Regions from separate parts of the Pantoea sp. X-Soil-TKNS-1207 genome, predicted to be linked through region 3. Evidence: riboswitches for the same ligand, from Rfam matches in the RefSeq annotation. Region 3 holds a riboswitch; each other region holds the start of a gene.
The links. Region 3 has a riboswitch for thiamine pyrophosphate ahead of AC6I8V_RS22960 (FAD-dependent oxidoreductase). Riboswitches for the same ligand answer to the same signal wherever they lie in the genome.

Region 1 (7,268 bases), on a different replicon from region 3:
GCGTTGGCGGGGCAGCTGGTGACTGCCTATGCGCTGGGGTCACTGCTGGCGGCGATTCCTCTGACGATAGCCACGCAGGGATGGCGGCGCAGGAACGTGCTGTTATTAACCATTGTGGGTTTTCTCATCTTCAACTCAGTCACAGCCTTCTCGACACACTACGGGTTAACCCTCGCGGCGCGCTTCCTGGCCGGTGTCGCCGCAGGATTAGCCTGGAGCCTGCTCGCGGGCTATGCGCGGCGCATGGTCGCGGTTCATCAGCAGGGGAAAGCGATGGCGATAGCCATGATCGGCACCCCGATCGCCTTATCACTGGGCGTTCCGCTGGGAACCTGGCTGGGCGCGGCCATCGGCTGGCGCAGCGCATTTGCCGTGGTCTCGTTACTGGCGCTGGTGCTGATCGCATGGGTGCTGGCTAAAGTACCTGATTACCCCGGACAGGCCAGCCATCAGCGGTTGCCCCTGCATCGCGTGTTCACCACCCCCGGCGTACGCCCGGTGCTCGGTGTGGTTATCAGCTGGATGCTGGCGCACAACATTCTCTATACCTACATCGCGCCTTTCGTTTCCGCAGCCGGGCTGGGCGCCCAGGTGGATAGGGTGTTGCTGGTCTTTGGCCTCGCTGCGCTGCTGGCGATCTGGGTCATTGGTCGTCTGATTGATCATCACCTGCGTCTCAGCGTGCTGATGAGCCTGGCAGCCTTTGCCGCTGTCTCCTTACTGTTCGTCTGGCTGGCACAGGTCCCGGCGGTGATTTATGCGGGTGTGGCCCTCTGGGGATTATCGTTTGGCGGCGCCGCGACTTTGTTGCAGACAGCGCTGGCAGATACCGCAGGCGAGGGGGCGGATATTGCGCTGTCGATGAATGTTGTGGCCTGGAATGGTGCGATTGCGGCCGCAGGCGTTACCGGAGGAATTCTGCTGGATAACGGCGGCACCCAGACCTTTCCACCGGTGCTGTTTCTTCTGCTGATGGCCGCGCTTTTTATCAGCTGGCGCGCCAGCAAACAGGGTTTTAAACCGGGTGCACGTCATTAACGCTTTGTGAGGATTTTTTATGAATATTGGCATTATTGGCCTGGGTGCAATGGGCCGAGAAATTGCGCGCAATCTGGCTTTAGCCGGGCATACCGTCCAGGCATGGAGCCGGTCAGGCGTGCAGGTCGAGGGGGTTTGCAGGGTGGAAACCGCCGCGCAGGCGTTACAAGCCGATGTGGCATTGACCATGCTGGCTGACGATGCTGCGATTCAGCAGGTATTGCTTGATACGGGGCTGCTGAAGCAGGCCCGGCCGGGTTTGGTCCATATCATTAGTTCAACGATCTCCGTCGCTTTTGCGCAAACGTTAGTGGAAGCGCACCGCGCTGCTGACATCGCGCTGGTGGCGGCGCCAGTGCTGGGACGTCCCGATGTGGCTGCCCAGGGCGCACTGAATATCCTCGCGGCAGGCGCGCCAGAGGCAATGGCAAAAGCGAGGCCGGTGCTGGAGGCCATCAGCAAACGTATCTGGGATATGGGGGCGTTTCCCCCTACTGCTTATGCGTCCAAGATTGCCTGCAATATGATGATCACCATGGCGATTGAGGCGATGGCCGAGGCGGTGGTACTGACCGAGGCCAACGGACTGGAACGTGAAAAATTCTTTGATTTAATTCTTAATACCTTATTTGGCAGCCGGACCTATCAGGTCTATTCGCGCAATCTGATCCATGAAGTGTATGAACCTGGATTCAGGGCAACGCTGGGCTTAAAAGATTTGCGGCTGGCAACCGAGGCTGCTTCTGCGTTGCACGCCAGCCTGCCGGTGCTGAAGGCCGTTCATCAGCAAATGAGCGAAGCGGTTGCTGCGGGAGGCGGGGATAAGGATTGGTCCATTATGGCGGATTATACGCTGCGGACCGTCGGTTAACATTTGCAGGGAAGCTGCACTGACGGTCATGGTCAGTGCACCTTCATCAGAAATGATTCACCGTTCAGTGCCTGATTTTTTCCATGTCGCTCTCAGACAGGCCTGTCATTCTCATCACTGACATCCAGTCCTGACCGTTGTCGAGCAGAGTCCGGGCGATCTCGAGTCTGGTCTCAAGCGCACCAAGCTGTTTACCTTGCTGAAGGCCTTTCTCGATACCTTTCTGCTCAAGTTGCTGTGCGATAGTCATAAGTTCGTCCTCATGCTGGGGTACGCGTCGCGCCAGTTCGCGAATAAAGGTTTCTGCATCGGGCGTTTCGCCTACCTGTAGCATGTAGTTTACCAGCCCGCGCATTTGCTGTCCGGTCATAAATTCGTTCAGCATCAGCAACGCCAGCTGTTCAACCAGTTCTGCCAGGTTGCGATGGCGGATATGCTTCTGCAACAGGGTCAGGGCGGCCATACTGCGATGCTGCATGATTTCATCGTCGGGTATCACCGTGATGTCAACCAGCGGAAAATCATCACTGTATAGCCCTGCGGCCAATTCTGGTTCGCTAAACAGCTCCAGCCAGTTAACCGGGTAGGGGTAAGGGCTGCGTTTTCCCTGATAAAACAACACCGGTATCACTAACGGCAGCTTTTTATGTCCGGCATCCAGATGCTGCTGCATCGCGGCAATCGCATAGCGCATCAGTCGAAACGCCATATGTTTGTCCGGTGAACTTTGATGCTCGATCAGCACATGAATATAGCCGTCGCCGCGTCCGGTTCTGAGCGAGTAAAGCACATCGCTGTAATAGGGGCGCAGATCATCTTCGACAAAGCTGCCCGATTCCAGCTTCAGCGTTGACAGATCGCAGATATCCAGCAGCGCCGGTGGCAGGTGCAGCATCATAAAATCCCGCGCGGTATGCGGGTGTGAGAGGAAGGTCTTAAACACCGTATCATGCGGTGTAGGCGTGCTTTTTTTCATCATCCTGATGTCCCGCTGTCATTATTCCATCGCGAAAATTCTACCACTGCGGCAGGGCCGAAGTGGGTGAAGGCGCTAACAATTTGGGGAAAGAAGGGTGCTTGACACCCTGTCTGGCAACGTCCTAGACTGCGGCTTGTTCCAAGGGGTGCCCTGCTAGGGGGCTGAGATTCTACCTGCCTGAATGGTGTCCGGGCAACGTAGTGACCCTCCGAACCTGATCCGGCTAATACCGGCGTAGGGATGCGGGACATGGGGTGACCACACGCCCTTTTTTCCATCTTTGTGCTTTTCAGCGGACAGATCGCGCTCTTAAGGCGTTGCCTGAGAGTATTTGCAATCGCAAAGATGGACACGGACATGACCGAAGCGGCAATTATCGCAGCATTGCTGGAATTCCTTCAGCGCGCAGAGACCACAGACGACGATTTCAACCGGCTGGCACTGGCTATCTTCGCGTATCAATTCGAACACAATCCCTTCTATCGCCGTTTTGCGATCCAGCGCGGACGCACGCCGCTGACGGTAAAAACCTGGCGAAAAATTCCCGCCGTTCCCCTCTCTGCCTTTAAAGATCTGACCCTGAGCTGCCGCCCGGTGGAAGAGATCCCGCATGTGTTTATGACCAGCGGCACAACCGGAACCCGCAGGGGATGCAGCTACCATCCCACGCTGGCCGTCTACGATCGGTCGATGATCCTGAATTTCCGTCAGCGCTTTATGGCGGGGCGAGAGCGGATCCGCATGGGCATCCTGTTCCCTGATAAGGCGGCCATGCCGAACTCATCGCTGGCACATTATCTCGCGCTGGCGATGCAGGAATTTGGCCTGCCCGGCAGCGAGGTGATGATTGGCGCTGACGGCCTCGATATAGCGCGGGTGTTCGCCGCGCTTGAACGGGCGGAGGCCAGCGGAGAACCCTATGCGCTGCTGGGCGCGAGCTACAGCTTTGTCCATTTGCTTGATGAAATGCAGCGTCAGGGACGTCGTTTCACCCTGCCGCAGGGCAGCCGCCTGCTGGATACCGGGGGATTTAAAGGCCAGTCGCGCGAGATCGGGGCAAAGGAATTTTACCCCGCGCTGACAGAGGCGTTTGGCGTCCCGCCTACGGACTGCATCAACATGTACGGGATGACCGAACTCAGCACGCAGTTTTATGACTCGGGCAACGCCGTTTACCCGCCGGTTAAATCCGGGCCTCACTGGATCCGCACCAGGGTGGTCAATCCGCTTACCGGCGATGACGTGCCCGATGGCACCCTCGGAGTGCTGGTCCATCACGATCTGGCCCATTTCAACCCGGTTGCCGCGATGCTGACGGAAGATGCCGGCGTCGCAGTTCCCGGCGGCTTCCAGCTGCTGGGTCGGGTTGCCGGTGCCGATGCGAAAGGCTGCTCGCTGGCGATGGATGAATTTCTCAGCGCTGCGCAGGCGAAACGGTGAAAGAGGTCGCCGGCTATCTGCCGGGCCTCGCCGCCAGCGAGGTGCAGTGGCGCGAACTGAACTTTAGCCACCGGGGGGAGAGCCTCGTCGTCGCTGTACCGGAATTAAATGCTGATCAGATCGCCGGGCTGGCCGCGCGTATCCGTACCAATGCCCGCGCTTATCTGCGCACGCTGAGCGTAGCGCGTATCATCGCCATCATTGACGAGGCGGTGGCGCGACTGCTCGATCGCCGCCATCCGCTGCGTATCCGGGCTGAGCGGCTGTTGCCGATCGTCACCGGCTACGATGCCGAGATGGTCCGGCTCGGCCTGACCGGCTACCTCAAAACCTTCCGCCAGCCCCAGCTGAAGCGCTTTTTGTCAGAAGATTTCGCCGATCCGCAGATCCTTGATGATTTCCAGCCACGGCCCAGCGGTGGTTTCGCCAGGGCTTTCGGCCCGGAGCTGCTGCTGCATATCTGGGCCGGCAATGTGCCGGGTCTGCCGCTCTGGAGCCTGATTTGCGGCCTGCTAGTCAAAGCCGGGACCCTGGGCAAACTGCCGGGGAGCGAGCCGCTGATGGCGGGCTGGTTCGCTCAGCTGCTGGCAGAGATCGATCCGCAACTCGGTGAATGCCTCGCCGTGGTGTGGTGGAAGGGCGGCGATGCCGAGGCAGAGAACAACTGGTTCAGCCAGGCCGATGTGGTGCTCGCCTATGGCGGGAATCGTACGCTGGCCGCCATTCAACAGCGTCTGCCGGTGACCACACGTTTTCTGCCCCACGGCCACAAAATCAGCTTCGGCATGGTGTCACGGATGGCGCTGGATAGCCGCAAGGGCGCGGCGCTGGCCCGCCGGGTGGCATTTGACGTGATGCGTTACGACCAGGCCGGTTGCTATTCACCCCAGATGGTGTTTGTGGAACGTGGCGGCAAGGTCTCACCCGACGAATTCGCCGCCTATCTTGCCCATGAACTTAGCGCCCTGGCGCATCGCCATCCCCGTCGTCCGCTGTCGATGGCGGAGATGAATAGCCTCGCCGCCTGGCGCAATGGCGAAGAGATGCGCGCGCTGGCCGGTGACGCTACGCTGTTTGGCGACCCGGCTGACGGCTGGGCGGTGGTGTGCGTCGCGGAGCCGGAAGCGTTGTCTCCCGCAGCGCTGGGACGCACCCTGAAAATTGTCCCGGTCGACACCCTGGACGACGCCGTTGCGCTGGTTGCGCCGCAGCGTGATTTTCTCCAGACGGCGGGCGTGGCCGCAGCGCCGGAAGAACTGTTTCGCCTCTCCGTCCTGCTGGGCCAGGCTGGCGTCACGCGCATTGCCGCGTTGGGTGAAATGACGTCGCCTGAAGCGGGCTGGCATCATGATGGCCGTTTCAGCCTGCTCGATCTCGTCACCATAACCGGAATTGAACAGGCGGCGGAAGCGGCTGCCGAGGGGTTTGCCCCCTATGCAGACTGACTATCCCCCCCAGGAGGTGTTTTAATGAAGTTCAGAGAACGTACCATTCTCGTCACCGGTGCGAGTCGGGGCATTGGCGCAGCGATTGCCCGCGCCTTTGCCGCAGAAGGGGCCTTTGTCGTCGTGAATTATCGGCAAAGCGCCACCGCAGCGGCAGCGGTGGTGGATGACTGCCGGGCGCTGGGCGGCGAGGCACTGGCGCTGGCTGCCGATGTGACCTCGGAAGAACAGGTTGCGCAGATGATGGCGCGCATTGTCGACGCGACGGGCCGCCTCGATGCGGTGATCAACAACGCATTTTCCCCCTACGTCTTCGATACCGATAACCGCCTGCGTTTCTGGGAAACGCCCTGGGCAGGCTACCAGAGCCAGTTCGAGGGTTCCGTCAGGGCCGCATATCATGTATGCCAGGCGGCGTTGCCGTTGATGCGCGCACGCGCACGCGGGAGCATCGTCAATCTGAGCAGCGATCTGGTTGCCCGTCCTTCGGTTCCCTACCATGATTACGTAACGGCGAAAGCTGCCCTGATGGGTTTCAGCCGCACGCTGGCCACCGAGCTGGGGCCGCTCGGCATTCGTGTCAACTGCGTGGCGCCAGGGCTGGTCTATCCTACCGATGCGAGCCGATTAACCCGGGAAGATGTCCGCGCTGCGCTGACGGAACAGACGCCGCTGCGACGCATTGCCCGCGCGGAAGATATCACCGGGCCGGTTCTGTTTCTCGCCTCGGACTGGAGCGAGTTTGTTACCGGACAAACCCTGTATGTGGATGGCGGGCTGGTGATGAACTGAAGGCGCAACGGCACGGCAGGTTTAGTGGCTGGTTTGTCATCCGCTTAAAGCAGGCTACAGTAATCGCGGACAGCGGATTTTCCGGAGACTGTGATGCTCAAACCGAAAAGCAGTAGCAAGCTTGACGAAGATATTTGTGTACACATTTTTGCAGCATCAGCAGGCATGGTCGGCGTCTGTGTCACGGTCATCGGTATTTTTCAGGTCATTACCGCCTTAAGACGTGAAGATACGCTGGGCGATGATCTGCTGGCCATCAACGCGATTTTGTATCTGGCGACCACCATTATTTCCTACTGGGCGCTGCGCACCCGCAACAGGCACCGCAACCAGACGCTGGTAAAAATTGCCGATATCCTTTTTCTCGTCGCACTGACCTTCACCACCATCGTGGCCGGGGTGATCACCTGGGCAATGACCTTTACGTAAAATCAGCGTCACCAGCGGCGACTTTGCCGCAGTGATCCCCGCCATTCAGTCGGGCAAATTTGCGCTGTCGGCGGGTCTGGATGCGACACCCGAACGCCAGCAGGTGGTGGATATCGCCTCAACGGTACGTGCCGGTTATCAGCTTATCGTGCTGAAAAACCCGAGCTTAAGTGACAATGTCACGATTGCCGGATTGTGTGGCAAGACCATCGCGCTGCTGGCCAGCCATCCGGCCACGAAAACCTTCGAGCAGCAGTCGCAGCAATGTGAAGCG
Region 2 (7,268 bases), on a different replicon from region 3:
CGACATCGCGTTATCGCGGATCTGCGCGCCAGGATGGCCTTTGGCCAGATCGGCGGCATGGGCGGCGATTTTGTAGGTAATCAGCCCCTGTTTGACATCTTCCTTATTCGGCAGACCCAGATGCTCCTTCGGTGTGACATAACACAGCATCGCGCAGCCGAACCAGCCAATCATCGCGGCACCAATGCCGGAGGTGAAATGGTCGTAGCCGGGCGCGATATCGGTGGTGAGCGGTCCGAGGGTATAAAAAGGGGCTTCGTGGCAATGCTCCAGCTGTTCAGTCATATTGCGGCGAATCATCTGCATCGGCACATGGCCCGGACCTTCAATCATCACCTGCACGTCATATTCCCAGGCGATTTTCGTCAGCTCGCCCAGCGTATGCAGTTCCGCAAACTGCGCTTCATCGTTGGCATCCTGGATGGAACCCGGACGCAGACCATCGCCCAGCGACAGCGCCACATCATAGGCGGCGCAGATCTCGCAGATCTCACGGAAGTGCAGGTAGAGAAAACTTTCCTGATGATGCGACAGGCACCACTTCGCCATAATCGAGCCGCCGCGCGACACAATGCCGGTCAGGCGCTTTGCCGTCATCGGTACGTAGCGCAGCAGCACACCGGCGTGAATGGTGAAGTAATCCACGCCCTGTTCCGCCTGCTCCAGCAAGGTATCACGGAAGATTTCCCAGTTGAGGTCTTCGGCGACGCCATTCACCTTCTCCAGCGCCTGGTAAATCGGTACGGTGCCAATCGGCACCGGGCTGTTACGCAAAATCCATTCGCGCGTTTCATGGATATAGCGTCCGGTCGAGAGATCCATCACGGTATCGGCACCCCAGCGGGTCGACCACACCAGCTTTTCCACCTCCTCTTCAATCGAGGAACTGACGGCGGAGTTGCCGATATTGGCATTCACCTTCACCAGAAAGTTACGGCCAATGATCATCGGCTCAGATTCAGGATGGTTGATGTTGGACGGGATGATGGCGCGACCCGCGGCGACCTCCTCGCGAACAAATTCCGCGGTGATATTTTCCGGCAGATGCGCGCCAAAGCTGTGACCGGGATGCTGTTGCAGCAGCACTTCGCCGCGGATGCGCTCACGGCCCATGTTTTCACGCAGCGCGATAAATTCCATCTCCGGCGTGATGATGCCCTGACGCGCGTAGTGCAGCTGGGTAACGCGACGCCCGGCTTTGGCGCGGCGCGGCTGGGGCAAATGTTCAAAACGCAGGTGATCCAGTCCTTCATCCGCCAGTCGTTGCTGGGTATAGCTGGAGCTGAGCTGGTCGATGGTTTCGCTGTCGCCACGTTCGGCGATCCAGTGCGCGCGCAGTTTTTCCAGACCCTGATGTACATCGATGGTTGCTGCCGGATCGCCATAGGCACCGGCGGTGTCATACACCGGGACTGCTTCGTTCTCTTCGTACTGCGGATGGTCTTTGCTGCCGCCGATCAGGGTTGGGCTGAGCTGGATTTCGCGCATCGGTACGCGAATATCAGGGCGATTGCCGGTGATCCAGATGCGTTGGGAATTGGGAAACGCGGTTCCCTGGAGGGAATCGATAAACGCCTGCGCCTGGGCGCGCTGTTCACGACGAGAGGTTTTTGCAACAGACATAGCAAGTTTCCTGTAAATGATGGAAGTTGCTTGTCCGGAGTCCGGAATGAGTAACAGAAGCGGTGCGGGCACCGTGCTGATGATGTTTACTCTTGTTCCCTTCGCAGGTTCTAACCTGATCAGGTTCCGCGGATCCCGAATTAACGGTCTCAGCCCAGATGGGCACTCCGACAAGATCATGTTTTACGCTGTAACCGCAAAACAATAAAGCCCGCTCAGCATAGAGGGGCTTTTCGTGAATCACAAGTATTTTACAATTGCCCGTTTTACGCCGGACGGGCAACGATGCTCTCATTGGCAACCGGCGGATGTGCCAGCTGATTGTCCCATGCCAGATGCACCAGTTTGTCTTCCAGCGTAAAGCGCGACTCCAGCACTTCACCCACTTCAGACAGGGCCTGCTGGAACAGGGTGCAGTTATCGTCGGTGATCGCCTGCTGTAAATGACCATCGTACAGCTGCATCAGTCGCTCGGTATTGGCTTCCAGCGATGGATAAAGCTGTGCGGCAGCAATCATCGGGCTGTCGCCCTGCATCTCACTGATAATATGTTCATAAACGCTGAAATGACCGGAGGAAAGATAATCCACCAGGTTGTGGCAAAACGCATCCAGCGCCCGTTCATCCAGTGCGCTCATCGCGTCTTTCTTCGGCTTCATGCCAATTAACTGATAATAAGTCACCAGTAACTGACGACGCGCGTTTAGCCAGGAATCGACCAATTCATTACCGCCACCGACACGCTCGGTCAGGTTATCTAACTGGTTAAGCATACGTCGCTCCATTTGGGTATAGTTGTTGATTAACAAACCTGACATCAGCATTTCGGCGTACGAATTGACGCTAAGGATGACAATTTATATGCAACGTGAGATCTCAAGCGTAGACGCTGGCTGGTGGATTGTCAGCCATGAGCAAAAACTTTGGCTGCCGCAGGGGGAATTGCCGCACGGCACCGCGCAGCAGTTTGGTCTGGCAGGCAGCAACGGCATGGTCATTGGCGAGTGGCAGGGGGAGAGCGTCTGGCTGGTGCGTGAGAACCGTCCCGACAACATGGCGTCCGTTCGCCAGTTGATCGACGAAGATGTCGGCCTGTTTCAGCTCGCCGGCAGGGGAGTGCAGCTGGCGGAGTTCTACCGTTCGCATCGCTGGTGCGGCTATTGCGGCCATGAAATGCATCTGAGCAAACGTGAGTTCGCCTGCCTGTGCGGCCACTGTCGTGAACGTTATTACCCGCAAATCGCGCCCTGCATCATTGTGGCGATTCGCCGCGGCGATGAAATTTTGCTGGCTAACCATGCCCGTCATCGCAACAACATCTACACCGTGCTGGCCGGATTTGTCGAAGTGGGCGAAACCCTTGAGCAGGCGGTGGCGCGTGAGGTGATGGAGGAGAGCAACGTACGGGTTAAAAACGTGCGTTATGTGACGTCGCAGCCGTGGCCGTTTCCCCATTCGCTGATGATGGCGTTTATGGCCGATTATGAAGGCGGCGAATTGCAACATGATGGCAAGGAGCTGCTGGACGCTGGCTGGTATCACTACGATGCGCTGCCATTACTACCGCCGCCGGGCACCGTGGCGCGGCGTTTGATTGAAGATACCGTTGCCCAGTGTCGCGCCAGCGCGACGTGAAAATGCTACACTGGCGCCCTGCAAGAAAGAGAGCCAATTATGAGTGAACTGAAGAACGATCGTTATCTGCGCGCCCTGTTACGTCAGCCGGTGGATATCACCCCGGTATGGATGATGCGACAAGCCGGGCGTTATCTGCCGGAATATAAAGCCACCCGTGCCGAAGCCGGTGACTTTATGTCGCTGTGTAAAAATGCTGAGCTGGCGTGCGAAGTCACGTTGCAACCGCTGCGCCGCTATGCGCTGGACGCGGCCATCCTCTTCAGCGATATCCTCACCATCCCCGATGCGATGGGGCTGGGGCTTTACTTTGAAACTGGCGAAGGCCCGCGTTTCTCGCACCCGATTACCTGCCGTGCCGATGTCGACAAACTGCCGGTGCCCGATCCGGAGCAGGAACTGGGTTATGTGATGAATGCGGTACGCACCATCCGGCATAACCTGAAAGGCGAAGTGCCGCTGATTGGCTTCTCCGGTAGCCCGTGGACGCTGGCGACCTATATGGTGGAAGGCGGCAGTAGCAAAGCCTTCACCAAAATCAAAAAGATGATGTACGCCGAGCCGCAGACGCTGCATCTGCTGCTGGATAAGCTCGCCGATAGCGTGATCCTTTACCTGAATGCGCAGATCAAAGCCGGTGCGCAGTCGATCATGGTGTTTGACACCTGGGGCGGCGTGCTGACCGGACGTGACTACCGCGAATTCTCGCTCTACTACATGCACAAAATCGTCGATAGCGTGCTGCATGAAAACGAAGGCCGCCGCGTGCCAGTTACCCTGTTCACCAAGGGTGGTGGGCAGTGGCTGGAAGCGATGGCGGAAACCGGTTGTGATGCGCTGGGTCTGGACTGGACCACCGATATCGCCGATGCCCGTCGTCGCGTTGGCCACAAGGTCGCGCTACAGGGCAATATGGATCCTTCCATGCTGTATGCGCCACCGGCGCGTATCGAACAGGAAGTTGCCGGGATCCTGGAAGGTTTCGGCGCAGGCGAAGGCCATGTCTTCAATCTCGGTCACGGTATCCATCAGGATGTTCCGCCTGAGCACGCCGGGGCCTTTGTTGAGGCGGTGCATCGTCTGTCCCGCCCTTATCATCAGGGCTAAGCATGGATTTGGCGGCGCTACGCACGGAACAGCAACAGCGCGCAGCTGACGTGGTGCGGCAGGACGATTTTGACGTGCTGCCGCCGCGTTTGATTGCCGGTGCCGATGTGGGTTTTGAACAGGGCGGCGAGGTGACACGCGCCGCGCTGGTGATTCTGGAATATCCCTCGTTACAGCTGGTGGAGCACCAGATTGCGCGCGTCAGCACCACCATGCCTTATATCCCCGGATTTTTGTCGTTCCGCGAAGTCCCCGCGCTGCTGGCCGCCTGGCAGCAACTCCATCATCAGCCCGATCTGTTATTTGTCGATGGCCACGGTATCGCGCATCCGCGTCGGCTCGGGGTGGCGGCGCATTTTGGCCTGCTGGTGGATGTACCCACCATCGGGGTGGCGAAGCGCCGTCTGTGCGGGAAATTTGCCGAGCTGGGTGAGGCGCCTGGCAGCCGCCAGCCGCTGCTGGATAAGAACGAGCAGCTTGGCTGGGTCTGGCGCAGCAAGGCGCGTTGTAATCCGTTATTTGTCTCCACCGGCCATCGCGTTAGCGCCGATAGCGCCTTGCAGTGGGTGGAAAATTGTATGGCGGGCTATCGTTTACCGGAGCCGACACGCTGGGCGGATGCGGTTGCTTCCGGTCGTCCGGCCTTTCTGCGCAGGCAAAATGCGCGTTGACGCTGTTTGCGCGCAGCTTTTGCGGTACACTGCCGCCAGCTAAATTATTGAGAGTAAGTTTGATGTTACAGAATCCCGTCCATTTACGTCTGGCGAAGCTGGAAAGCTGGCAGCACGTCACCTTTATGGCCTGTTTGTGTGAACGTATGTTCCCTAACTATTGGGCCTTCTGTCAGCAGACCGAATTCGCTGATCCGCAACTCTACCGCCGTATGCTCGATCTCGTCTGGGAAAGCCTGACGGTCAAAGACGCCAAAATCAATTTCGACAGTCAGCTGGAGAAACTGGAAGCGGCCATCCCTGACGGGGATGATTTTGACATCTATGGCGTGCATCCGGCGATTGATGCCTGCGTAGCATTAAGTGAAGTGCTTCATGCCCAGCTGAGCGGCGAGACGCTGGAACACGCCATCGAAGTGAGCCGTACCTCGATCACCACCGTAGCGATCCTCGAAATGACCCAGGCTGGACGCGAAATGAGCGATGACGAGCTGCGCGAAAACCAGGCGATTATTGACGAATGGGATATGCAGTGGGAAATTTTCCGCCTGCTGGCAGAGTCTGAGGAGCGTGACCTGGAGCTGATCAAAGGGCTACGTTCTGACCTGCGAGAAGCGGGAATCAGTAACATCGGTATAAATTTTCAGCAATAAGGCGAGAAAACGTGACTTCAGGCCCGAATTAGCGCGCCTGGAGGCTTCACATCAGCCCCCTGTCTGGTCTACATTTGGGGGGCTGAAAATTGTGGCTATCGGTGCGTGCAGGCTGAAGAGTGCCAGAATATGGCTTTTCCCTCGCACTCGTTGCTTAGCAAGCGATAAATACACTTTAAGGATAACTTATGAACAAGACTCAACTGATTGATGTGATCGCAGAGAAAGCGGACCTGTCAAAAACCCAGGCTAAAGCTGCGCTGGAATCTACCCTGGCTGCGATCACTGAGTCTCTGAAAGATGGTGATGCTGTACAACTGGTTGGTTTTGGTACTTTTAAAGTGAACCACCGCGCTGAGCGTACCGGTCGCAACCCGCAGACTGGCAAAGAGATCAAAATCGCTGCGGCAAACGTACCGGCGTTCGTCTCCGGTAAAGCGCTGAAAGACGCTGTTAAATAAGTTTCCGCGACGCGGTATAGCTTTAAAAGAGGGGGCGGCATCGCCCCTTTTTGTTGCCGGGGCCTGCCATGCTGAAAACTCTACGTCAGCGCGTTTGCGCCCTGTTATGTGGTGCGCTGCTTACGGGCTGTAGCACCACTCCCGATCTTCCTGCCTTCACCGCCAGCGGCTATCTTGCCGACCGTGGCGTGGTGCGCATCTGGCGCAAGAATGGCGATCATCAGTCAGTCCATCTGCGTACCGTCTTCACACCTTTCGATGGCGATGCCATGCAGACCACCGATTACAGCTGGCAGGATAACAACCTTCTCAGCGTGGAACGCCATGTTTCAGGCGACCAGCCGGATGATGTCACGCTCCGTTTCGATCAGCAGGGCAATCTCAATTTTATGCAGCGGCAACTGGCCGGACGGCGTGAAGCGGTTAGCGCGGACAGCGTGGAGCTGTATCGCTTTGATGCGCAGCGCATGTTGCAGCAGAGCAATGCGCTGCTGAAAGGCCGGGTATTGCTGAGCCAGGGGCAGTGGCTGGGCGGTACTCAGGTGCGTACCTGCGCGGGCAAAGTGGTGGATGCCCCGTTCGACAGCAATCAGGTTAATACCCTGACACAGCAGAAGGGCAATGGATCATCACCGTTGATGGTTTCATGGCTGGAAGCGCCGGAAGGGGTACAGCTACTGCATGTCACAGCAAATGATGAGTGCAGCTGGGAGCCGAAAGAGAGCGATTTCTGACGGACGGAAAAGAGAAGGGGCACTGTGTGCCCCTTGTGATTATTTGCGGTTGATTGCGCGGTAGCCGATATCGCGACGACAGAAACTGCCGTTCCAGGAGATATGCTGCGCCAGTTCATAAGCGCGCTGCTGCGCGGCAGCCACATCTTCACCCAGCGCGGTGACGCACAGCACGCGACCGCCGTTGGTAACGACCAGGTCATCCTTCAGCGTGGTGCCAGCGTGGAATACCTTGCCATCCGGCACTTCTTCCAGCGGCAGGCCATGGATCTGGTCGCCAGTGCTGTAATCCCCCGGATAACCGCCCGCAGCCAGTACCACACCCAGCGATGGACGCGGATCCCATTGTGACTCCTGCTGATCCAGCTTACCGTCACAGGCGGC
Region 3 (7,268 bases):
GCAGCACCCAGATATCCAGACGCGGCACCAGCGTCCAGTAGTCGCTTCCGGCCTCATGCCAGGCCCAGAGGGCGGTGAACAACAGAATGGCAGCAAACAGGTAAAGCGCACTGCGCTTTCTCTTCAGCAACAGCCCACTAAAGGCGGCCATCGCGAGGCCACTCACCAGATAATAAGCACTGCCGCCCAGCGACAGTAACCAGACACCACCAATCAACAGCCATGCAGCGCAAGCGACTGAAAAAATGAGTGTTAACAAATTAAGCGTTCGGGATACCCGTGACATTTGATTAACCTTGAGGAAATGAAAGCGTGACAATTGTAAAGAAATTACAACCTAAGTGTAAACGCTTCCACAGTTACCTTACATTATCATTCCGTGCGGGTTTTATTTTTAATTTTATAAAACAGTTAAAAATCAAACTGTTGTTTTAATTGCGGTGGTTTATAAAAACGGAGACTGCATAGGGGCGTTCGAAAGGAAAGGATTTATGTGATAACGCTACCAACGATGGCGCGCGTGCCGATCGGCAGTGCCAACCAGCACGCGCAGGGTACGTCCCCGCCGTTACTGCAACGAATAACGCGACATCGGCGCCACGCTCTTAATCAGGCCATTGGCCTGCATATATTCGCCAAACGCCTGATAACGCTGAGTATCCAGCGTCGCCGTATGGCTGGCGAAATAAGGCAACGTCGCCTGCCACGCCTGTTTGTTCAGCGGCGTATCCAGCTCCGGATATTGTTTGATAAATGCCTGCCAGGCCTGCTGCGGATGAGCGCGCAGCCAGGCGATACCGGCATCCAGCCCGCGCAGAAACGCCGGGATGCGTTTATCCTGCGCGGCGGTTTTCTGGTTCGCCAGAATGATCAGCTCGTCATAAGCGGGTACGCCATAATCTTCCGGTTTAAATACCACCGGTTTCGCGCCCTTGTCCTTCAGGTCGATCAACTCGTAATTACGAAAAACCGTCATCGCGCCATCAATTTTGTGCGTCAGCAGCGCCGATACGGCATCCATATTCAGGTTGATCAGCTTGACGCTATCCGCATCCACGCCCTGTGATTTCAGCATGTTGCGAATTGCCACATCTTCCGCGCCCGGAATGGCGTAGCCGATGGACTTACCGGCAAAATCTTTCAGGGAGTGAATATCGTCCGATACCGTGGTCAGGGTATTAAGCGGCTGGTTGATCAACGTGCCGACGCGGATCACTGGCACCTCTTTTTCCACCAGCGTGTACAGCTGCGGCTGATAGCTGATAGCCAGATCGGCCTTACCGGCGGCCAGCAACAGCGGCACCGAGGCGGAATCGGCAGGCGCGATCATCTCAACATCCAGCCCCTCTTTGTTAAACGCGCCGCTGTATTGCGCCGCAAAGATCGCCGCGTGGTTGGGGTTAACAAACCAGTCGAGCAGCAAACGAACCTTTTCATTGGCCTGTGCCACGCTGGTGGTTGCCAGCAGCAGCAACGCGGCGATCGCCGTACGTAGGGTGTTCAAAGTGCATCCTTATGTTAAGTGCCAGAGGGTTTTCTTGCGTATCAGGGCGACGCCACCGGAGAGCAGCAACGCCAGAATCAGTAACAGCAGCAGCGCGGCAAAGCTGGTGGCGGTTTCCAGCCGGGCATTGGCCTGCATCATCAGATAGCCCAGCCCTTCACTCGCCCCCACCCATTCGCCAATCACCACGCCAATCGGTGCCAGCACCACCGCCATCTGCAAACCGGAGAAAAACTGCGGCAGCGCGGCGGGCCAGCGCACCAGCCAGAACTGGCGGAAACGCGAACGGTTGAGGGTTTGCGCCAGCTCCAGCCAGCCCGGCGGCGTGCGGCACAGGCCGTCAAACAGCGACAGGCACAGCGGAAAGAACAGGATCAGCGCCGCCACCACCACTTTCGAGGCAATGCCGAAACCGAGCCACAGCACCAGCAGCGGCGCGAGCGCAAACACCGGGATAGCCTGGCTGGCGGTGACCAGCGGAAACAGCAGACGCCGGATGGTCGGGCTGGCAGCCATCAGCACCGCCAGCATGACGCCCGCGCCCACCCCCAGCAGCAGCGCCAGCACGATTTCCGCCAGGGTATACAGCAGGTGATGCCACAGCAGCTGACGATGCAGCCACAACGCCTCCAGCACCGCCTGCGGCGCGGGTAGCAGGAAGTTGGGCACGCCGCTGTGACGTGCCAGCAGCCAGCCGCACAGCAGCACCGCCAGCAGATAGAGGGCGCTAAACAGATTCGTTTTCATCGTCATTCAGTCGGGTAAAGAGATGGCCCTGCGCCTGAAGTAGCGCCGGGTCGTCGAGGGTGCGGGGCGCGTGGCCTTGCGGCACCGGCCAGTTTTCGATGCTCAACGGCTGGCCGCTCAGCAGCAAAATATCATCGGCCATGCGGCAGGCTTCCAGCGGATCGTGGGTTACCAGCAGCACGGTTTTGCCGTGCAGCAGCGTCGCGGTCAGCGTTTGCAGGCTGATTTTGGTCATCACGTCGAGGGTGGCGAAGGGTTCATCCATCAGCACCACATCACGTTGTGCGTAAAGGGTACGGGCCAGCGCCACGCGCTGGCGCATCCCGCCAGAAAGCGTGTGCGGCCGGGCAGTCGCCACCTCAGCCAGTTTCACCTGCTCCAGCAGATGCCGCGCCCGTTCGCGATCCGGCTTGTCGCCATTGAGACGCGCCGCCAGCATCACGTTGTCCAGCACCGACAGCCACGGGTACAGCAGATCCTGCTGCCCCATCCACGCCACGCTGTCGGCAATGCCGCTGATCCGCCCCTGCTGCGGCTGGAGCAGACCGGCCACCAGCCGCAGCAGCGTGCTTTTACCAATGCCGCTGCGACCGAGCATCACCGTGGTTTTGCCGCCACGCAGCCGCAGGTTCAGCTGCTGGCACAGCGGCTGTGCGCCCCAGCCGAAGCTGACGTCATGCAGCGTAATATCGTTGCTCATGGCCGGTTCGCTGCCAGAATCGCCAGCTGCGAGCAGCCGCGCTGCGCCAGCGCCGTCGCCGCCTGCGCCGCCCGAATACCGCTGGCGCACACCAGCACGATGCGGCGATCATAAGGCGGCTGCCAGTCATCAAGCTGCTGCGGCAGAATGCGCTGCGCCCAGGCCGCCACGCTGACCGGCGCTTCTTCGCGGCTGCGCAACTCCACGATGCAATCTTCTGCGGTGAGCAACTGGGTATCGATAAAGGGGACATAAGGCTGATCCGGCTCGCCCGCGCCATCAAAGCGGAACTGGCGGAAATGCCAGTGGACGAAGTCGCAGTTCACCAGGCAGCCGAGCGGCGAAGGGTCGAGGCCGATCAATACGCTCAGCGCCATCTGCGCCTGCATCGCCCCAAGCACCGCCACCGCCGGTCCCATCACCCCGGCGGTGTTGCAGTTGGCTGCCGAGCCGGGCAAACGCGGAAACACCGCGCGATAGCTTGGCGCCGGACCGCAGAACCCGCCAACATATCCCTGACGCCCCAGCACCGAGGCGCTAATCAGCGGTATCCCCGCCGGGTGGCAGGCGTCCGACAATTGATAAGTCACAGCAAAGTTATCCGCCGCATCGATCACCAAATCGATGCCGTGCAGTGCCTGCTGCACATTGCTGGCGGTAAGCGGCTGGTGCCGCGCTTCAATGGCGACCTGCGGGTTACGCCGCTGCAACGCGCGCTGCGCGCTGGCGACTTTCGACTGCGCCACATCCTGCATGTCAAACAGCGTCTGGCGATGCAGATTATGCAGCGCCACTTCATCGTCGTCGTAAAGGCGGAGAAAGCCGACGCCCGCCCCCACCAGCAGCGGCAGCAGCGTGGAGCCAAGCCCGCCCGCACCGACGACCAGCACCCGCGCCTGCGCCAGGCGCTGCTGGCCCAGCTCCCCTATCTCCGGCAACATCGTCTGACGTTGATAGCGATCCATGGTTGTTCTCCTCAGGAAAAATTCGCCAGGCCAAAGATTGGCGTTGATGCCACCGCCATATCGCGTTTTTCCATTAAGCCACCGTCGCGCGCGGCTTTTCCGGCGTCGATCGCCTGGCGGAACGCCCCGGCCATGCGCACCGGATCGCCCGCTTTCGCCACTGCGGTATTCAGCAGGATGGCGTCGAAACCCAGCTCCATCGCCTGCGCTGCCTGCGAGGGTGCGCCAATCCCGGCATCAATAATCAGTGGGATGTCGCTAAACCAGGCACGCATCGCCCGCAGACCATCGATATTGCGCAGCCCCTGGCCGGAACCAATAGGCGCGCCCCACGGCATCAGCACTTCGCAGCCCGCTTCCAGCAATTTTTCACCGACGATCAGATCTTCCGTGGTGTAGGGAAATACCTGGAAGCCATCGGCACACAGGATGCGCGCCGCTTCCACCAGCGCGAAGGGATCGGGTTGCAGCGTATCGGCATGGCCGATCACCTCCAGCTTGATCCACGGCGTGTTAAACAGTTCGCGCGCCATGTAGGCGGTGGTGACCGCTTCCTGCACCGTGTGGCAGCCTGCGGTATTTGGCAGCACGCGCAGATCCAGCTGGCTCAGCAGCTCACGAAACGCCGCACCGGCGGCCCCTTCGCGCCGCAGGCTGACGGTGATGATCTCACTGCCCGAGGCAGCAATCGCCTGCTGCAAAATCGCCGGCGACGGATAGCCCGCCGTGCCAAGTAAGAAACGTGATTGGGGTTCAAAGCCGTAAAACATCGTTTAGCCTCCCTGCATCGGTGATAACACTTCCAGCTGGCAACCCTCTTCGAGCGGCTGGCTGTCGTACTGCGCTTTTGGCACGAACATGCCGTTCAATGCCGTCGCCACGCAGGCGGCGTCAATCTGCTGCTCGCGCAGCAGTTCGCTCAGGGTGCGGGCCTCAGTCGAGACCAGACGGCCGTTAAGCTGAATATTCATGAAGATGTTCCTCGGACAGGCGCTGCATCAGCTGTTCCGCCATCAGCGGAGCCAACAGGAAACCGTGGCGATACATGCCATTCAGATAAAAGGTGCCGTCCTGATAGTGGATTTCCGGCAGATTGGCCGGATAAGCCGGGCGTAAACCGCTGGCGCTTTCGATGATGCGCGCTTCAGCCAGCGCCGGATGGATGGCATAAGCGGCGCTCAGCAGCTCCATCATGGCGCGCGCGCTGATCGGGCTGGCGTCATGGCTCTCCACCATGGTGGCGCCGAGCATAAAATGGCCGCCGCGACGCGGCACCAGATAGCAGGGAAAACGCGGGTGCAGCAGACGAATCGGCCGGGAGAACTGCACGTCATTGCTTTGCAGGATCAGCATTTCACCGCGCACCGCACGCAGACGCGGCAACGCAGGCGCGGCGTGGATGCCGCGACAATCAATCACCCGACCGCTGGCTTTCCCGCTGTGGATCGCGACGCCGCGCTGCTGCAATTTCTCGCGCATTTCGCCCAGCGCCAGGCGCGGATCGAGATGGGCTTCGCGTGCAAAGTACAGGCCGCGGGCAAAGCGTCCGGCCAGCGCCGGTTCCAGTTCAGCGGGATCGATCCATTGATGTTGTTCGGTCATACGCGCAAAGCGGTTCAGCTCCTGGCCGTCGCGCGGGGGCGCCACCACCAGCGTGCCCTGATGTTCGACGCTGCTCACGCGCTGCTGCCACCAGGCGGCGGAGTGCTGTCCAAGCTCGATCACCGCCGGGGGCGCACTTTCCGCCTCGCACCAGGGCGCAAGCATCCCGCCCGCAAACCACGAAGCGGGCGGGCGCGACTCATCAACAATCAGCTCAGCTTGTTCACCGCGTTCCGCCAGTAACGTGGCCACGCACAGACCCGCGACACCGCCGCCGAGTACCGTCCAGCGGCTCATAGCGGGTGTTCCGGAATAGAAATGGGGAAATTCACATCGGCCTCTCAGTTTTTCGCACTGAGACCCGGATACAGGAGAAGGGAAATGACGCGCGCGACGGAAAAACGTCCCTGCGCCAGACAGCCAAAAAAGCCGACTGTCAGTCTTCCTACGCCAGTATCAACTGGGTCAGGTTCAAAGGGTCGCTAAGCCGCGCAGTGCGCTATTAGCCTCTCAGTCTCTTGGGCGAGACTCCCCCGACGCGTCTATTTGTATTGCAGCAGCCAGGCTTCGTCAAGCGCAGGGCATCATAATCAGGCGAAATAGGAAAAACGGTGCGACCCCAGCAGCGCAGTTCTGATCGCTTGCAGCGCGAAAAACCCTGTGATCAACCTCATTAATTTGCACTGTCGCAGGGGCTTTGTTTTGACTTAAAGCCCGCCAGAATCGATTAATAGCGCCACTGCCTTATTACCCTCAGAGGAACTCCCCCATGCTGAATGTCGCTTTATTAGGTGCCGGTCGTATTGGTCAGATCCACGCAGGCAATATCGCCGCACATCCGCAGTGCCGTCTGACGTATGTGATGGATGTGAATGCCTCCGCCGCCAGCGCGCTGGCAGAGAAATACGGTGCCGCCGTCGCCGATCTCGACACCATCCTCGCGGATAGTAGCATCGACCTGGTGGCGATTTGCAGCGCCACCAATACCCATGCCGATTTGATTGAAGCCGCCGCACAGGCGAAGAAAGCCATCTTCTGTGAAAAGCCGGTCGATCTCAGCCTGGAACGCGTGCAGCGTTGCCTCGCCACGGTGCGCGCCGCCGGGGTGCCGCTGATGATTGGGTTTAACCGCCGCTTTGATCCGAGCATGGCGCATTTGCAGGCCTGCCTGCGGGCCGGGGAGATTGGCAGCACCGAACTGGTCACCATCAGCTCGCGCGATCCGGGTGCGCCCCCGGCTGAGTATGTCAAAGTCTCCGGCGGGCTGTTCCGTGATATGACCATTCACGATTTCGATATGGCGCGCTGGCTGCTGGATGAAGAACCGGTGACGGTGTACGCCTCAGCCTCGGCGCTGGTCGATCCCCAGATCAAAGCGCTGGGCGATGTCGATACCGCAGTGGTCACCCTGACCTGCGCCAGCGGCAAAATGGCGGTGATCACCAATAGCCGCCGAGCCAGTTACGGCTACGATCAGCGCATTGAGGTCCACGGCAGCGAAGGGATGCTGGCGGTGACCAATCAGCTGGAGAGTCAGCTGGTGAAATCGGTGGCGTCCGGCGTCGTGGCGCAGAAGCCGCAGCATTTCTTCCTGCAACGCTACGCCGAAGCCTATCGCAATGAACTGGCGACATTTGTGGAAGCGCTGGCGAAAGGGGAAGGCGAGTATCCCGGCGGGAATGATGGATTGCAGGCGTTGCTGCTGGCGGATGCGGCGCTGACGTCGCTGAAGACCGGCAAACCGGTAGCG
Region 4 (7,268 bases), on a different replicon from region 3:
GGAAAACCACCGACTGGGCCACAGCGTATCTGCCCACGGCGCGCCTGCGCTGGCTGGCTCCGCTGACGGCGTTGATTGCGTTGGCGTCGTTTATCGCGATTCAGTTCCATCCGATGATGCCGATCTTCCGCCATCTGCTGTGGAAAGTGTTCTTTTAACGCGGCATAACCCCGAGGATGGCGGCAGCGGCGCTGTTGCCGCTGAGCAACTGCTCGGTGCTGCCATCCCAGAAAACCCGTCCATCGACAATCACCAGACTGCGCGGCGCAATTTGCCGTGCATCTTCCAGGCTATGCGACACCATCAGCAGCGTGATATTGCGCGCTTCACAGACGCTGCGCACCAGTTGCAGCATCTCATTACGCAGCGCCGGGTCGAGCGCGGAAAAGGGTTCATCCAGCAATAAAATCGGCTGATTGCGCAGCAGGCAACGTGCCAGCGCCACGCGTTGTCGCTGGCCGCCGGAGAGCTGTTCCGGCAGGCGTGCTAGCATCTCCTCCAGCCCGGTTTGCGCGGCGATCTCATGCACCTGCTGTTGCTGCGCGCGGCTCAGCTTCAGGCCGGGGTGCAGCCCGAGCCCCAGATTCTGTTGTACCGTCAGATGCGGAAACAGATTGTTTTCCTGAAACAGCATCGATACCGGACGCGCGGCGGGGGCGCTGTGGGTATGATCCTCACCATCCAGCAGCAGGGTGCCGCTGCTGACCGGCAGAAAGCCGCCAATCAGGCTGAGCAGGGTGCTTTTCCCGGCGCCGCTCGGCCCCAGAATCGCCAGACGTTCGCCGGGCTGCGCCGCAAGCTGGAAGCGCATCGGCAGATGCTGGTAAAGGTAAGTGAGGTTATTCAGTGTCAGCATGACGACCCGGCAATTTTTCCATCAGGGTAAAGAGTAGCAGGCACAGCAGCAGCAGCAGCAGGGCGGTGACCGCCCCATCTGCGCCGCGATAGGCGCCAATTTGCTGGAACAGGTAAAACGGTAGCGTACGGAAATCCGCGCTGCCAAACAGCGCCACTACGCCAAAATCGCCAATCGACAACACGCAGGCAAACGCCAGCGCCTGGGCAATGGGTCGTCTCAGGGCGCGCAGTTCGATCAGCCGTAGTCGGTTGAAGCCCTGCACCCCCAGCGAGGCGCATAGCCTGTTGTAGCGCAGGTTGATATCGCGCATCGGATTTTCCAGCACCTTCATGGCATAAGGAATGGCGATCAGCGCGTTGGTGAAAATCACCAGTCCATCGGCGGATTGCGGCAGGCCAACGGTGGCGTTGAATAGCAGGAAAAAGCCGCTGGCCAGCACAATACCCGGCATCGCGAGGATCAACATGCCGCTCAGCTCCATCGCCTGCGCCGGGATGATTTTATGGCGCTGGCGCAGTTCGCGACTGCTCCATAGCAGCATCATCGTCAGCACCACGCACAGCACGCCTGCGCCGATGGCAATGCGCAGCGACGTCAGGGTGGCCTGCCACAGGGCCGGTTGTTGCAGCGCCCCGGCCACGCCGCCCCGCAGCCCATCCGCCACTACCGCCAGCAGCGGCGGCAGCAACAGCAATAACGCCAGGCCAATCAACAGCGTATCGCTGAGGCGCGCCCGCCAGCCATCCTGCGGGTCGCGCCAGCCGCGTATTTGCTGGCTGCCCGCCGGAATCGCCTTGCTGAAGCGCTGGCTTAGCAGCACCAGCAGCAGGCAGCAACCCAGCTGGAGCAACGCCAGCAGCGCCGCGCGGCCAGGATCGTAATCAAAGTTCAGCGCCTGATAAATCGCCAGCTCCAGCGTGGTGGCCTGCGGGCCGCCGCCCAGTGCCAGCACGGTGGCGAAACTGGCAAAGCACAGCATAAAAATCAGCGCCGCGGTGGGCAGAATCTGCCGCCGCAGCCACGGCCACTCCAGCAGGCGGAACAGATTCCAGCCGCGTAAACCGAGCTGGGCCGCCAGCTGGCGTTGCTCGCCCGGAATGCTTTCCAGCGCCTGCAATAACATCCGTGTCGCCAGCGGCAGATTGAAAAACACATGCGCCAGCAGAATGCCGTGCAAGCCATAGGGCGAGAAGTGATAGTTGATCCCCAGCATGGCGCACAACTGCGCCAGCCAACCGGTGCGGCCATACACGCTCAGCAGGCCGAAGACCGCCACCAGCACCGGTAACACCAGCGTCATGGCGCACAGGCGCAGCAGCAGGTTACGACCGGGAAAACGCCGCCGGTACAGCGCGCGTGCCAGCGGGATCGCGGGCAGCACCGAGAGCAGCGCCGACAGCCACGCCTGCCAGAAAGAGAAGGCCAGCACATGGTGCAGATAGCTGTCGGCAAGCAGGCTGCGCCAGTCGCCAATCGGCGCTGACATCAGCAAGGCGCCAAAAGCCAGCAGCGCCACCGCGCACAGCAACAGCGCGGTGAAGCTGCCGGGTAACAGCCAGCCGGGGATTAACGGCTGACGGCGCGTTGCCATGCACTGATCCAGGCTTTGCTATGTTCGGCCACCTCGGCCGGGCTATATTGCAGCGCGGTTTGCGGCACGTTCAATGCCTGATATCCCGCAGGCAGGTCGCTCTTAATCACCGGATACATCCAGTTGCCGGTCGGGATGGTCTGCTGGAAAGCCGGGGAGACCATAAATTGCATAAACTGCTGCGCCAGCTGCGGTTGCTTGCTGCTGGCGAGCTGGGCCGCCACTTCGACCTGCAAATAATGGCCTTCGCTGAACGGCGCCGCGGCGTAGTTATCTTTCTTCTCTTCAATGATGTGATACGCCGGAGAGGTGGTGTAGCTCAGCACCAGATCGCTTTCCCCTTTCAGAAACAGGCCATAGGCTTCGCTCCAGCCCTTGGTGACGGTGACGGTTTTCTGCGCCAGCTTCTGCCAGGCATCCGCTGACTTATCGCCATAGACCTTTTGCATCCACAGCAGCAGGCCAAGGCCCGGCGTGCTGGTGCGCGGATCTTCATAGATAACGCGCCATTTTTCCGGGCTTTCGACCAGTTCTTTCAGGCTTTTCGGCGGGTTCTTCAGCTTGTTTTTATCGTAGACGAAGGCGAAGTAGCCGTAGTCGAACGGAATAAAGGTGTCGTTGTGCCAGCCGCCCGGCAGTTGCAGCGCCTGGGTATCAACCGGGCTTTTGGCGAACAGGCCGGTTTTTTCCGCAGCCTGCACCAGGTTGTTGTCGAGGCCCAGCACGATATCCGCTTTGCTGTTTTTGCCTTCCATCCGTACGCGATTCAGCAGCGACACACCATCTTCCAGCGCCACGTATTTCAGTTCGCAGCCGCACTGCGCTTCAAAGGCTTTTTTCACCGCCGGACCAGGACCCCAGTCAGCGGAGAAGGAGTCGTAGGTGTAGACGGTAAGCACGGGTTTGGCGGCAAGCACCGGGGCGGAGACCAGCAACAGCACGGGCAGAACTTTGTTTAACACTTTGCGCTCCTTGAGGAGAAGATAAGGTTGAGTCGCAAAGGATCTGAGCAGTGAGGCATCTCAAATCCCTACGCCGGTATTAGCCGGATCAGGTTCGACGGGTCTCTCTCAGCCCCTATAACGCCGGGCACCCCGTTGAGAACGGCTCATTCTAGACATTTCCGGGTCAGGGTGAAAGGTTCACAGCTCCGGTGGCGCAAACCAGGCGGATTTAAAATCAAACCAGCCGAGGGTGTTCATTCGCACGCCGCGCATACTGCGCTGACCTTCCAGTAATAACCAGTGATGGAACAGCGGATGCAGGTTATCGCTATCCACCAGCTGCTTACTCCATTCGGCAAGGGGCAGCGTCTTTTCGCGCCAGCGAGCCGCCGCCTCTTCCCAGTCGATCGGGATACAGTGGTGCATCAGCGGCAGTTCGTAGAGTTGGGCGAATAACGAGTAATCCAGCGGCAGGGTGAAGTTGACGCTGCCCAGCCAGATATCGCTCTCGCCCTCGCCGTTAAACCACTCTTCATAGCTCAGTTCGCGGGTGATCAGCTCGACGCCCTGTTGCGCCAGCAGGGGGCGCAGCGCGTTGGCGATGCCTTCGTGCTCCACATGATGGCTGTACCAGCTGATGGTGAGCTGCTTCAGGTTTTCCGGTTTGCTGACCGAGGTCAGGTCGCGGCGATGGTGCCAGCGCGGCAGCAGGCCATAGGCCGGGAACCAGTAGCGTTGATAGCCGACGCCTGCGTGACTCAGCAACGCGATGGGGTTGAACAGATAGCTGACCCAGCGGCGGAAATGGGCGTCGCGGCCTTTTTCTGAACGCTGGTCATACAGCAGGAAGTAACATCCTTCCTCCAGCCGACTCTCCTCCGATTTCTCATCGGCGGTTTCCCCTTGCAGCTTCACCCCGGCATACACCAGTTCGTCGCTGATTTCCGGCAGCACCCAGATCGACACATCGTCGATCAGCGCGCGATAGCCGAAGTAGTCATCGAAGGCGGCGATCTTCAGCTGGCTTTGCTGGTTGCGTACCACGCTGTATGGACCGGTGCCGATAGGCTGGCGGGCGAAGTCGCGCAGGGTTTGCCATTCACGCGGCAGGATCATGGCGCTGACGCTGCCGAGCAGCCAGGGTAGCCAGTTGTCGGGCTGGCTGAGCTGGATATCCAGCGTCCAGGGAGCGGAGGAGTGCAGCGCGGTGATATGGGAAAACAACGGCTGGCTGCGCACGCGCTCCAGCGTGCTGATCACGTCGGCCATCTCCAGCTCGCGACCGTGATGAAAACGAATTGCCGGGCGCAGGAAGAAGCGCCAGTGCAGCGGCGAGGTTTGTTGCCAGTGGTGGGCGATATCGGGTTCGATTTCCCCCTTTTCCTCATTTACCCGCGTCAGGCCGCTGAAGATTTGTCGCGCCAGATGGGTTTCCGAACGCCGCAGAGGGGAGCCGGGCAGCAGATTGGGCAGCGGACGGTAATAAAGTACGCGCAGAATATGTTTGCCCTGACGGAAGCTGCGGCCCAGATGGGCAGCGATCATTTGCCGCACCTGATTTTTATCGCCGACCAGCTGCACCAGCTGATCGATACGATCCTGCTCCAGCAGATCTTCGGCGCGCTGCTGCTGGAGCGCCAGGCCGGTGTAGCAGAAGCTGAGCAGGGAACGCTTGCCGCGCCCGGCCTCCGCCTGCCAGATTAACCAGCCCGCCTCCTGCATCGCATTCAGCAGGTTGCGCATATGGCGGCGCGAGCAGTGCAGCAACTCCGCCAGTTCGTTCAGCGTGGTTTCCTGATCCTGGCCCTGACAGTTTTGCCACAAGCGGATAAATTGCTGTTGCAGCCGTGAAGAGGACATAAAAGGGGAACTCCTTCTCGTAATCGCTCTGTTTTTCCTGCCTCATATTAGAGGCATAGTGGAGGGTAATGGAAGAGCGGGAGGCATTCAGTCATGAATGGCGCTCTGCCAGCGGTTCCGCCGACGTGGAACCTTTTCTGAGTAGGGTGCAATTTCCCCGCCAGCAGTGTTTTCTCTGCTGGCTTTTTTCGTTTTGCTGTGAAATCTTCTACCCTCTTTTTTGTTGTCCGCTTTCATCCGCAAAGGGATTTCAGTATGAAATCGCTGTTAACGCGTCAACGCCGCGCCAACCCGGTTTACCTGGCCTTTATGGCTGTCTCTTTTATGATGGGTGTGGCCGGTGCGCTACAGGCCCCGACGCTCAGCCTGTTTCTGACGCGCGAGGTGCAGGCGCGTCCGTTCTGGGTCGGCATCTTTTTTACCGTCAATGCCATCGCCGGCATCGTTATCAGCCTGCTGGTGGCGAAACGCTCCGACAACCAGGGCGACCGCCGTAAGCTGATCCTGTTTTGCTGCCTGATGGCGGTATTCAATGCGCTGCTGTTCGCCTTCAATCGCCACTACCTGACGCTGATTACCCTCGGCGTGCTGCTGTCGGCGCTGGCGAGCGTGTCGATTCCGCAGATTTTTGCTCTGGCGCGCGAGTATGCCGACCAGTCGGCGCGTGAAGTGGTGATGTTCAGCTCGGTGATGCGCGCGCAGCTGTCGCTGGCGTGGGTGATCGGCCCGCCGCTGTCGTTCGCGCTGGCGCTGAACTACGGCTTTGTAACGTTGTTTGTGGTTGCGGCGGTGATTTTTCTGCTCAGTATGCTGCTGATCTGGCGCACCTTGCCCTCGGTGCCGCGGGTAGCGGCCTCGCCGGAGCAGGTGCTGACGCAGCTCAGTCCGTGGAAAGATAGCCAGGTCCGGCTGCTGTTTATCGCGTCGGTGATTATGTGGACCTGCAACGTTATGTATATCATTGATATGCCGTTGTATATCAGCACCACCCTCGGCCTGCCGGAAAAGCTGGCGGGTCTGCTGATGGGGACCGCCGCCGGGCTGGAGATTCCGGTGATGCTGCTGGCCGGGCATTACGCCCGCCGCTTCGGCAAGCGCCGCCTGATGTTGCTGGCGCTGGTGGCCGCCATCCTGTTTTATCTCGGTCTGGGGCTGTTCCACTCGCGCACCGCGCTGATGGTGTTGCAACTGTTTAATGCGGCGTTTATCGGCATCATCGCCGGGATTGGGATGCTGTGGTTTCAGGATTTGATGCCGGGGCGTGCCGGCGCGGCAACCACCATGTTTACCACTTCCATCTCCACCGGCATGATTGTGGCGGGGGTGATTCAGGGTACGCTCAGCGAGCGTTTCGGGCATGAGGCGGTGTACTGGCTGGCGTTAGGGCTGGCGGTGCTGGCGCTGGTGATGTCGTCGCGGGTGCGGGATGTCTAAGGCAACTTAAGACTGCGCGCAATAAATTGCGCCGCTACGGGCCACTGCGTACCTGTAGCGGCGCGATTAATCGCGCGGGTTTTAACGTAAAAACGCGGGCTGGTTGGTCTCATAGCTGGCGATTGACGCTTCGTGTTGCAGCGTCAGGCCGATGCTATCAAGGCCATTGATCATGCAGTGGCGGCGGAAGCTGTCGATTTCAAAGCTGTAGCTTTTGCCACCGGCGGTGACGGTCTGCGCTTCCAGATCGACGGTAAAGCTGACGCCCGGCTGGCTGGCTACCAGCTTAAACATCTCATCCACTTCCTCATCGCTCAGTTTCACCGGCAGCAGCTGGTTGTTAAAGCTGTTGCCATAGAAAATGTCTGCGAAGCTCGGCGCAATTACGACCTGGAAACCGTAATCGGTCAGCGCCCAGGGCGCGTGCTCACGGGAGGAGCCGCAACCAAAGTTTTCACGCGCCAGCAGAATGCTGGTGCCTTTATATTCCGGGCGGTTCAGCACAAAGCTGGCGGTCGGCACGGTGCCGGCATCATCATCGAAACGCCAGTCGTGGAACAGATGCGCACCAAACCCGGTA

Region 1: another riboswitch for thiamine pyrophosphate. It lies ahead of AC6I8V_RS24445 (LuxE/PaaK family acyltransferase); the one in region 3 lies ahead of AC6I8V_RS22960 (FAD-dependent oxidoreductase).
Region 2: another riboswitch for thiamine pyrophosphate. It lies ahead of thiC (phosphomethylpyrimidine synthase ThiC); the one in region 3 lies ahead of AC6I8V_RS22960 (FAD-dependent oxidoreductase).
Region 4: another riboswitch for thiamine pyrophosphate. It lies ahead of thiB (thiamine ABC transporter substrate binding subunit); the one in region 3 lies ahead of AC6I8V_RS22960 (FAD-dependent oxidoreductase).

What each region holds. Positions count from the first base shown of each region.
Region 1 is NZ_AP035960.1:256,129-263,396, forward strand. It holds gene AC6I8V_RS24430 (MFS transporter) at 1-1,038, shown strand, start outside; gene AC6I8V_RS24435 (NAD(P)-dependent oxidoreductase) at 1,058-1,909, shown strand; gene AC6I8V_RS24440 (Rpn family recombination-promoting nuclease/putative transposase) at 1,974-2,888, opposite strand; TPP riboswitch at 3,020-3,146, shown strand; gene AC6I8V_RS24445 (LuxE/PaaK family acyltransferase) at 3,246-4,328, shown strand; gene AC6I8V_RS24450 (acyl-CoA reductase) at 4,325-5,773, shown strand; gene AC6I8V_RS24455 (SDR family oxidoreductase) at 5,798-6,565, shown strand; gene AC6I8V_RS24460 (hypothetical protein) at 6,659-6,994, shown strand; gene AC6I8V_RS24465 (transporter substrate-binding domain-containing protein) at 6,996-7,268, shown strand, end outside.
Region 2 is NZ_AP035958.1:274,550-281,817, forward strand. It holds gene thiC (phosphomethylpyrimidine synthase ThiC) at 1-1,623, opposite strand, end outside; TPP riboswitch at 1,703-1,803, opposite strand; gene rsd (sigma D regulator) at 1,890-2,396, opposite strand; gene nudC (NAD(+) diphosphatase) at 2,485-3,258, shown strand; gene hemE (uroporphyrinogen decarboxylase) at 3,298-4,365, shown strand; gene nfi (deoxyribonuclease V) at 4,368-5,036, shown strand; gene AC6I8V_RS01230 (YjaG family protein) at 5,099-5,689, shown strand; gene hupA (nucleoid-associated protein HU-alpha) at 5,878-6,150, shown strand; gene AC6I8V_RS01240 (DUF1481 domain-containing protein) at 6,219-6,884, shown strand; gene purD (phosphoribosylamine--glycine ligase) at 6,924-7,268, opposite strand, start outside.
Region 3 is NZ_AP035959.1:607,739-615,006, forward strand. It holds gene AC6I8V_RS22925 (glucose/quinate/shikimate family membrane-bound PQQ-dependent dehydrogenase) at 1-286, opposite strand, end outside; gene AC6I8V_RS22930 (ABC transporter substrate-binding protein) at 569-1,504, opposite strand; gene AC6I8V_RS22935 (ABC transporter permease) at 1,514-2,251, opposite strand; gene AC6I8V_RS22940 (ABC transporter ATP-binding protein) at 2,232-2,951, opposite strand; gene AC6I8V_RS22945 (HesA/MoeB/ThiF family protein) at 2,948-3,916, opposite strand; gene AC6I8V_RS22950 (thiazole synthase) at 3,928-4,686, opposite strand; gene thiS (sulfur carrier protein ThiS) at 4,690-4,887, opposite strand; gene AC6I8V_RS22960 (FAD-dependent oxidoreductase) at 4,871-5,815, opposite strand; TPP riboswitch at 5,944-6,063, opposite strand; gene iolG (inositol 2-dehydrogenase) at 6,288-7,268, shown strand, end outside.
Region 4 is NZ_AP035958.1:766,469-773,736, forward strand. It holds gene AC6I8V_RS03425 (DedA family protein) at 1-158, shown strand, start outside; gene thiQ (thiamine ABC transporter ATP-binding protein ThiQ) at 155-856, opposite strand; gene thiP (thiamine/thiamine pyrophosphate ABC transporter permease ThiP) at 840-2,450, opposite strand; gene thiB (thiamine ABC transporter substrate binding subunit) at 2,426-3,412, opposite strand; TPP riboswitch at 3,460-3,557, opposite strand; gene sgrR (HTH-type transcriptional regulator SgrR) at 3,593-5,254, opposite strand; gene AC6I8V_RS03450 (MFS transporter) at 5,510-6,688, shown strand; gene leuD (3-isopropylmalate dehydratase small subunit) at 6,770-7,268, opposite strand, start outside.